Regions from separate parts of the Allobosea sp. 05T422_2 genome, predicted to be linked through region 2. Evidence: predicted binding sites of a transcription regulator. Region 2 holds the regulator's gene; the other holds the start of a gene.
What was found. Region 2 encodes PhoB, which activates phosphate uptake and scavenging genes when phosphate is short. Its sites were predicted from a motif close to TGTCATNNANCTGTCAT; they were not measured.

Region 1 (4,180 bases), on a different contig from region 2:
TCATCGCGATCGCGATGGTCGTCACCCTGATCTCGGCCGCCATTGCCGGCGTCCTCATTCCACTGGCACTCGACAAACTCGACATCGATCCGGCGATTGCGTCCGGAACCTTCGTCACGACGGTCACCGACGTGGTCGGCTTCTTCGCCTTTCTGGGGATCGCCACACTTCTGCTCGGCCTGGGGTGACGAAAGCAAAAACTTCGGTAACGTAAACCGGGCGTCAAGTTTTCTCCGCAATTCTCCGCGAGATGATCGCCCGTCGCATGTCCCGCCTCCGTTCAGCCCCATTTCTCGCCGTCGCCGTCGCCGCGCTCGCGGTCCTTGGCGGCTGCGTGGCGTTCGAGGGCCGATATCCGCAGAAGGGCGATGCCCGGCCGCATCCCGGCGTCGCGAGCGCCCTGAACTATGCCGTCCAGGGCATCGATATCTCGCGCTGGCAAGGCGAGATCGACTGGGCCGCGGTCAAGGGCGCCGGCACCCGCTTCGTCTACATGAAGGCGACGGAGGGCGGCGACCACATCGACCCCTCCTTTCTGCGCAACTGGGAAGGCGCGCGCCGGGCCGGCGTGCCGCGCGGAGCCTACCACTTCGTCTTCTGGTGCCGCCCCGCCCATGAGCAGGCAGTCTGGTTCAAGCAGCATATCCCGAACGACCCCGGCGCCTTGCCGCCGGTGCTCGATGTCGAGTGGAATGGCCATTCCAAGACCTGCCCGCAGAAGATCGACCGCTCGCTGGCACTGGAGAAGATCCAGCTGATGCTGACCGAGCTCGAGCAGCTCACCGGCAAGAAGCCGATCATCTATACCGACATCACCTTCCATAAGGACGTGCTGGAAGGGCAGTTCAACGAATATCCCTACTGGATCCGCTCGACGGCAGCGAAGCCCGAGACACGCTACGAGAACCGCCCCTGGGCCTTCTGGCAATTCACCACGACCGGCCGCGTGCCGGGCATCAGGGGCGATGTCGACCGCAACGCGTTCTTCGGCGACGAAGAGCAGTTCATCGGCTGGATCAACGGCGAGTTCGACATCGGCCGGAGGCAGTGGACCAAGCGGCGCGCCTCTCCGGCGCAACCCAGCCCCAGCATCGTCAATGATCCGGAATTCGAGCCTCCGGTCAGCCAGGCTCCGCCCGCCCCGGTCATACCCGGCGCGCTGCAGCCGGTGCCGTCCTCGCTGCAGATCGGCGGATAGCGGGCGCGCCGGTTAACCAACCCTGAAATCATCCGCTCGCATCCGAGCGAACGCTTACCGCGCCTTAACCACGACTGCCGCACCACTGTTTGCATGCAGGAGGGGCGGATGCCGGCGCGTATGAAGACCGATTACAAGGGACTGCGGTGCTTTCTTGCAGTTCTCGGCCTTGCACTCGGCTGCTCCGGCCCTGCCCTCGCGCTCTATCCCAAGAAGGGCGACGCCTCGCCCCATCACGGCGTCCGCGATGCACGCCGCCAGGCTATCCAGGGCATCGACATTTCGCGCTGGCAGGGCGAGATCGACTGGGCCAAGGTCAAGGATGCCGGCACCCGCTTTGCCTTCATCAAGGCGACCGAGGGCGGCGACCACCTCGACCCCAATTTCCGCAAGAACTGGGAGGGGGCGAAGAAGGCCGGCGTAGCGCGCGGTGCCTACCATTTCGTCTATTGGTGCCGCCCGGCCAAGGATCAGGTGCGCTGGTTCAAGCGGCATATCCCGAAGGACCCGGATGCCCTGCCGCCTGTGCTCGATGTCGAATGGAACGGCGAGTCGGAGAGCTGCGGCAAGAAGATCCCGCGCGAGAAGGCGCTGGCCAAGATCAGCGAGATGCTGAAGGGCCTGCAGGAACACACTGGCAAGAAGCCGATCATCTATACCGACATCACCTTCCACGAGGATGTGCTGGAAGGCGAGTTCAACGATCATCCCTACTGGCTGCGCTCAACCGCGGCCCCACTGCGCCATCGCTATGAGCGTAGCAAATGGGAATTCTGGCAGTTCACCACCACAGGACGCGTGCCCGGCATAACCMGCGATGTCGACCGCAACGCGTTCTTCGGGTCCGAGCGGGAATTCGCAGCCTGGCGCGAGGGCCGTTTCGACATCGGCGCCCGGAAGTGGCGGGGTGGCGAGCCGAAGGTTGCCGGCAACCGCGCACCTGCGACATCGGCCGGCTCCAAGGCGCCGCAGGCTGCCGGAGGCGCGACGCTCAAGATGCTGCCTCCCGCGCGCGTCCCGGGCAAGGCGACCGCCAACCGTGATCCACAAGTGACCGGCTCTCTCGCCCGCGATTGACTTTGCGGCACCCGCTGCGCTGTCACGAAGCTGTCATGAGACGCGCGCCCTGATCCCGGGCAGCGCAACCTCTGATGAGAAATCGCCCGCCAGGGCGTGGCCGGAATGCTCCATGATCTGCAATCCCGGGCCGGGTTCGTCTGGGTCTACCATTTTGATTCCGACGGCCGTGCGCATCTCCTTCCTCGCCGCGAGATGCCCGACCTTGCCCTCCCCGAGGCCGAGTTCGTCTGGATCCATCTCGATCTCGTGCATGGCCGCGCCAAGCAATGGGTCGCCGATTGCACCGCTCTGCCCGCCGAGGCGCAGACCCTGTTCCTGACCCAGGACGATCACCAGCGCCTCCATCACAATCGTGACTTCGCCTGGGGCATTACCTTCGACCAGATCCGCGAGGTCGACAGCCCCGCCGACGAGATGGGCATGCTGCACTGGATCATCGCCGACCGGTTTCTGCTGACAGGTCGGAGACAGGCCATGCAGGCAACGCGCCTGACGCGCGACGCCTTGGAGGCCGGCTACCGGGCGAGCTCGCCGGTGATGCTGTTCGAGCGCATCATCGAGTTCGTCATCGAGGATGTGGCCGAAGCGGTGATGCAGCTGACAGAGGACACCGACTCGATCGAGGACCATGTCATCGACGAGCGCGTCAGCGACGAGGCGCGCCGGTTAGGGTTGATCCGCCGGCGGACGGTGAGGCTGCACCGCCAGCTCAACGGCCTGCACCAGCTCTTCCGTCGCTTCTCCGAAAATGCCTCGACACGGGCTGCGCCGGAGACCGTGAAGAGCGCCGCCAGCCGCCTGCTGCAGCGCGTCGACACCATGCTGACCGACGTCCAGATCGTGCAGCAGCGCGCCCGCCTGCTGCAGGACGAGATTGCCTCGCGCCTGACCGCCCAGACCAACAGCCATCTCTATGTGCTCTCGATCCTGACCGCGACGCTGATGCCGGCGACGCTGATCACCGGCCTGTTCGGCGTCAACACCAAGYGCCTGCCCTTCCTCGAGAACGAATGGGGCTTTGTCTATGTCGTGATCCTGTGCGCCCTGGCAGCGCTCAGCGTGTATCTACTGCTCAAGCGCCGCGACATGATCCACTGAGCCCGGGCGGGCTCCTGATGCATCACAGCGCGGCGATGCGCGGGTTCCTCGACGGTGACATGGGACAGCATCGGCAACCCGGCGAGCAGTGCCTTGTAGGCTGCGGGCGGCTTCGGATCAGTGGCCACGACCGAGACGATCGCCGAGCAATGCCCTGGCCCAACCTGCCAGAGATGCAGGTCGGCAACCTCTGCGCCCTCGGCGGTGAGTCGCGCCTCGATGCCGGCGGCGAGAGCCTTGTCGGGCACAGTATCGAGCAGCACCGCTCCCGAGGCGCGCAGCAATCCGAACMACCAATGCGCGATCACCAGCGCGCCGACGATGCCCACCGCCGGGTCGAGCCAGACCCAGCCATAGAGGCTGCCGCCGAGCAGCGCGACGATGGCAAGCACGGAGGTGAAGGCATCCGCCAGCACATGCAGATAGGCCGCCTGGAGATTATGATCCCGCCCACTCCCGGCGTGGTGGTCATGATGGTGATTGTGGTCCGCGCCACCATGCGCATGATGGTGATGGTCATGGTGATGCGCAGGGCCATGGTCATGTCCGTGTTCGCCCTTCAGCAACCAGGCGCTGGCGAGATTGACCGCAAGGCCCAGAACCGCGACGGCAATCGCCTGCCCGAAGACGATCGGCACCGGCTGGACAAGCCGCATCACCGATTCCCAACCGATGAACAGGGCGACCAGCGCCAGGACGAGCGCGCTCGCGAAGGCTGCGAGGTCGCCGAGCTTGCCGGTGCCGAAGCTGAAGCGTGGGTCGCGGGCGTGGCGCCGCGCGAAGCGATAGGCGAGAGCCGCGATC
Region 2 (4,180 bases):
GCCCTATGTCGCGCCGTTGGCGAGCGCGCTGATGGGCAAGGGCATTGGCGAGAGCGTCAGCATCGGCACTGAGGCGGTCGAGATCATCGCGATCTCCTGAGGCGATCGTTCAGCTATCCGCGAGCCAGGCCTGAATCCCTGCTGCAGCTGCGACTCCGGTCGCGAAACAGGCCTGCAGCAGATAGCCGCCGGTCGGCGCCTCCCAATCCAGCATCTCGCCTGCGACAAAGGTACCGGGCAAGCGTTTCAGCATGAAGCCTTCCTCGACCTCGGCCGCGGCGACGCCACCGGCGGTGGAGATCGCCCGCTCGATCGGTCTGAGACCGGTGAGCACCAGAGGCGCGGCCTTGATCAGTGCGGCCAGCCTCTCCGCGTCTTCGGGGAGTGGCCCCTTCGCCGCTTCGCGCAGCAGCGCAATCGCGGATGGAGCAAGACCTGCAGCCTTGCGCAGATGATTGCTCAGCGTCACGCCCTTGCGACGATGCGCGAGGCGCTGGACCAGCAGTGCCGCCTCGTGATCGGGCCTCAGATCGATGGTGATGACCGCCCTGCCCTCGCGCAGGATCGTCTCGCGAATCGGGGCAGAGAGTGCATAGACCGCGCCGCCTTCCAGACCCGTCGCATCGATCATCGCCTCGCCGGGCACGGATTGGCCGCCGAAGCTCAGGACGATGCGCTTCAACGGTACTCCGGCAAAACGCTCTCGCATGGTCTGGGACCAATCGACCGTGAAACCGCCATTGGCCGGGCGCAGCGGCGCGATCGCAACGCCGCGCGCCGCCAACAAGGGTGCCCAGCCACCATCCGAACCCAGCCGTGGCCAGCTCGCACCGCCGAGCGCGAGCAGCGTCGCGTCGGGCCGCGCCTCGACATCGGCGCCATCGCGGCTCCGGAACGTCAGAGCTCCCGCTTCGCTCCAGCCGGTCCAGCGCTGCCCAGGCGCGAAGGCGACGCCGAGACCATCGAGCCGGCGCAGCCATGCCCGCAGCAGGGGCGAGGCCTTCATGGCGCGCGGGAAGACGCGGCCGCTGCTGCCGACGAACGTGTCCTGCCCGAGCGCATCGGCCCAGTCGCGCAGGGATTGTGGCGGGAAGGCGCGAATGGCCGGCTCCAGCCAGGCTTGCGCATCGCGATAGCGGGGCAGGAACCTGTCGAGCGGTTCGGAATGGGTAAGGTTCAATCCGCCGCGCCCGGCCAGCAGGAATTTGCGGGCCGGCGAGGGCATGCGATCGTAGATCGTGACGGTGTCCCCGGCTGCCGCAAGGCGCTCGGCCGCGATCAGCCCGGAGGGCCCTGCTCCAATAATGGCGACGTGATGTGTGGGCATCGGTCCGGCTTGCCGTCAGCGCGCCCTGCGGTCAAGGGTAATCCCGCCCCGAAGGCCATCGACAGGGACGAACCATGCCGACCATCGCCGCCTATTTCGGCGCAGCCATTCTCGAAATCGCCGGCTGTTTCGCGTTCTGGGGCTGGCTCCGGCTCGACAAGCCCATCTGGTGGCTCGTACCCGGACTGTTTTCGCTCGCCCTGTTCGCCTGGCTGCTGACGCTGGCGGAGAGCGAAGCCGCCGGACGGGCCTATGCCGCCTATGGCGGCGTCTACATCGTCAGTTCGCTCGCCTGGCTCTGGGCCGTGGAAGGCTTTCGCCCCGACCGCTGGGACATTATCGGTGGGCTGATCTGCCTCGCCGGCGCGGCGATTATTATCGCAGGGCCGCGCTAGGGTATCGGCCCGAAAGGTGGATTGCGGTTTTCGGGAAGGCCGATGCAACCATAGACGGTTAGATCGTCGGGCGGATTCGATATCCGGCCCGATGATCCAAGTCCCCGATGATCCAAGTCTCAGCTCCGCGCAAAGGTCTCGTCGAAGGCATAGCCGGCACCGCGCACGGTCCGCAGCGGGTCCTTGGCGTTGTCAGGAGTGATCGCCTTGCGCAGCCGGCCGACATGGACGTCGACGGTGCGCTCGTCGATATAGACGTCGCGGCCCCAGACCGCGTCGAGCAGCTGGGCCCGGGAATAGACCCGCCCCGGCGCCTGCATCAGGAATTCGAGCAGGCGGAACTCGGTCGGGCCGAGATGCAGCTCGCTGCCTGAGCGGCGGACACGGCGGGTGGTGCGGTCGAGTTCGAGATCGCCGGCGGCCAACAGGCCGGCGACATGACCCGGCTTGGCGCGGCGTAGCAACGCCTGGATGCGGGCGATCAGCTCGGGCAGCGAGAACGGCTTGACGACATAGTCGTCGGCCCCGGTGGCGAGGCCGCGCACACGCTCGGTTTCCTCGCCGCGGGCGGTGAGCATGATGATCGGCACCCGCTCGGTATCGCGACGGGTCCGCAGCCTCCGGCAGAGCTCGATGCCGGAAAGGCCCGGCAGCATCCAGTCGAGCAGCACGAGGTCCGGCGTATGATCGCGCAGATGCAGCTCGGCATCGTCGCCACGCGCGACGCTGTCGACCTCGAAGCCCTCGGCTTCGAGATTGTAGCGCAGCAACAGGGTCAGCGGCTCTTCGTCCTCAACGATCAGGATGCGTGCAGGCATGTCTCACTCGGTCCCAAAGGTGTCGGGCGCCGGTCACTCACCGGTGGCGGCGTCCAGAAGGATATTGGTCGTGTCGAGCTTCGGGCGGGCTGCGTCCAAGGCTTCGCCCGTGACGAGATAGTGGATCGTCTCGGCGATGTTGGTGGTGTGGTCGCCGATGCGCTCGACATTCTTGGCGCAGAACAGGAGATGCGTGCAGAAGGTGATGTTGCGCGGGTCTTCCATCATATAGGTGAGCAGCTCGCGGAAGAGCGAGGTATAGAGCGCGTCGATCTCATCGTCGCGGCGCCAGACCTCCATGGCCTTCTGCTCGTTGCTGACGGCGTAAGCGTCGAGCACGTCCTTGAGCTGGGCCTGAACCAGGCGGCTCATATGCTCGAGGCCGACGACCGCGCGCGACGGCGGCTGGAACTGGCCGGAGATGGCGACCGCGCGCTTGGCGATATTCTTGGCGAGATCGCCGACACGCTCGATATCGGCGGCGATGCGGATGGCGGAGATCAGCTCGCGCAGGTCGTTGGCGAGCGGCTGGCGCCGGGCGATGGTGAGCACCGCCTTCTCCTCTACCTCGCGCTGCAGATTGTCGAGGCGCTGGTCGGCGCTGATGACCTTCTGTGCCAGCCCGGTGTCGCGGCGCACCAGGGCGACTGTCGAATCGCCGAGCATGCGCTCCGACATGCCCCCCATCTCGGCCAGGCTGCGGCGGATCCCCTCGAGATCGGCATCATATGAGCGGACGATGTGATCAGTCATCGCGGCGTATCCTTTGTCGGCAAAGCAGTTGGAAGGCTGGGCGCCGGTTCAGCCGAAGCGGCCGGTGACGTAGTCCTGCGTCTGCTTCTTGTGCGGGTTCATGAAGATGGTGTTGGTGGCGTCGAATTCGATCACCTCACCGAGATACATGAAGGCGGTGTACTGCGAGATACGCGCCGCCTGCTGCATGTTGTGGGTGACGATGACGATGGTGAAGTCGGTCTTGAGCTGCTCGAGCAGGTCCTCGATCTTGCCGGTCGAGATCGGATCGAGCGCCGAGGTCGGCTCGTCGAACAGGATGACTTCCGGCTTCTGGGCAATGGTCCGCGCAATGCAGAGGCGCTGCTGCTGGCCGCCGGACAGGCCCATGCCGGAGGTCTTCAGCTTGTCCTTGACCTCGTCCCAGAGCGCGGAACGGCGCAGCGCACCCTCGACGCGGTCATCGAGCTCGGATTTCGGTGGCTTCTCGTAGAGGCGGATGCCGAATGCGACATTGTCGTAGATCGACATCGGGAAGGGCGTCGGCTTCTGGAACACCATGCCGACGCGCGAGCGCAGCTCGTTCACATCGATATCGTTGCTGATGACGTTGCGGCCGTCGAGCAGGATCTCGCCGGTGGCGCGCTGCTCGGGATAAAGCGAGTAGATCCGGTTGAAAATGCGCAGCAGGGTCGACTTGCCGCAGCCCGACGGTCCGATCAGGGCAGTGACATGGCGGTCCCGGAAGTCGAGATTGATGTTCTTCAGCGCCTTGTGCTCGCCGTAGTAGAAATCGAGGTTCTTGACCGCGATCCGGACGGGGGCCTCGGCATCAAGCGCTTGCGGGCTCAGTTCCAGCGTCGAAAGCATCGACTTGTTCCTTCAGATCGAACGCGACGAGGGTTTAA

Region 1: the regulator PhoB is predicted to act here: its motif matches at 2,296-2,312, upstream of AC1DJT_RS26430 (CorA family divalent cation transporter).

The regions. Positions count from the first base shown of each region.
Region 1 covers NZ_JBFTLD010000203.1:6,866-11,045, forward strand. The annotation lists gene mgtE (magnesium transporter) at 1-188, shown strand, start outside; gene AC1DJT_RS26420 (glycoside hydrolase family 25 protein) at 266-1,198, shown strand; gene AC1DJT_RS26425 (glycoside hydrolase family 25 protein) at 1,307-2,275, shown strand; gene AC1DJT_RS26430 (CorA family divalent cation transporter) at 2,381-3,376, shown strand; gene dmeF (CDF family Co(II)/Ni(II) efflux transporter DmeF) at 3,301-4,180, opposite strand, start outside.
Region 2 covers NZ_JBFTLD010000067.1:21,480-25,659, forward strand. The annotation lists gene greA (transcription elongation factor GreA) at 1-100, shown strand, start outside; gene AC1DJT_RS14295 (TIGR03862 family flavoprotein) at 110-1,327, opposite strand; gene AC1DJT_RS14300 (YnfA family protein) at 1,402-1,722, shown strand; gene phoB (phosphate regulon transcriptional regulator PhoB) at 1,842-2,540, opposite strand; gene phoU (phosphate signaling complex protein PhoU) at 2,574-3,293, opposite strand; gene pstB (phosphate ABC transporter ATP-binding protein PstB) at 3,342-4,142, opposite strand.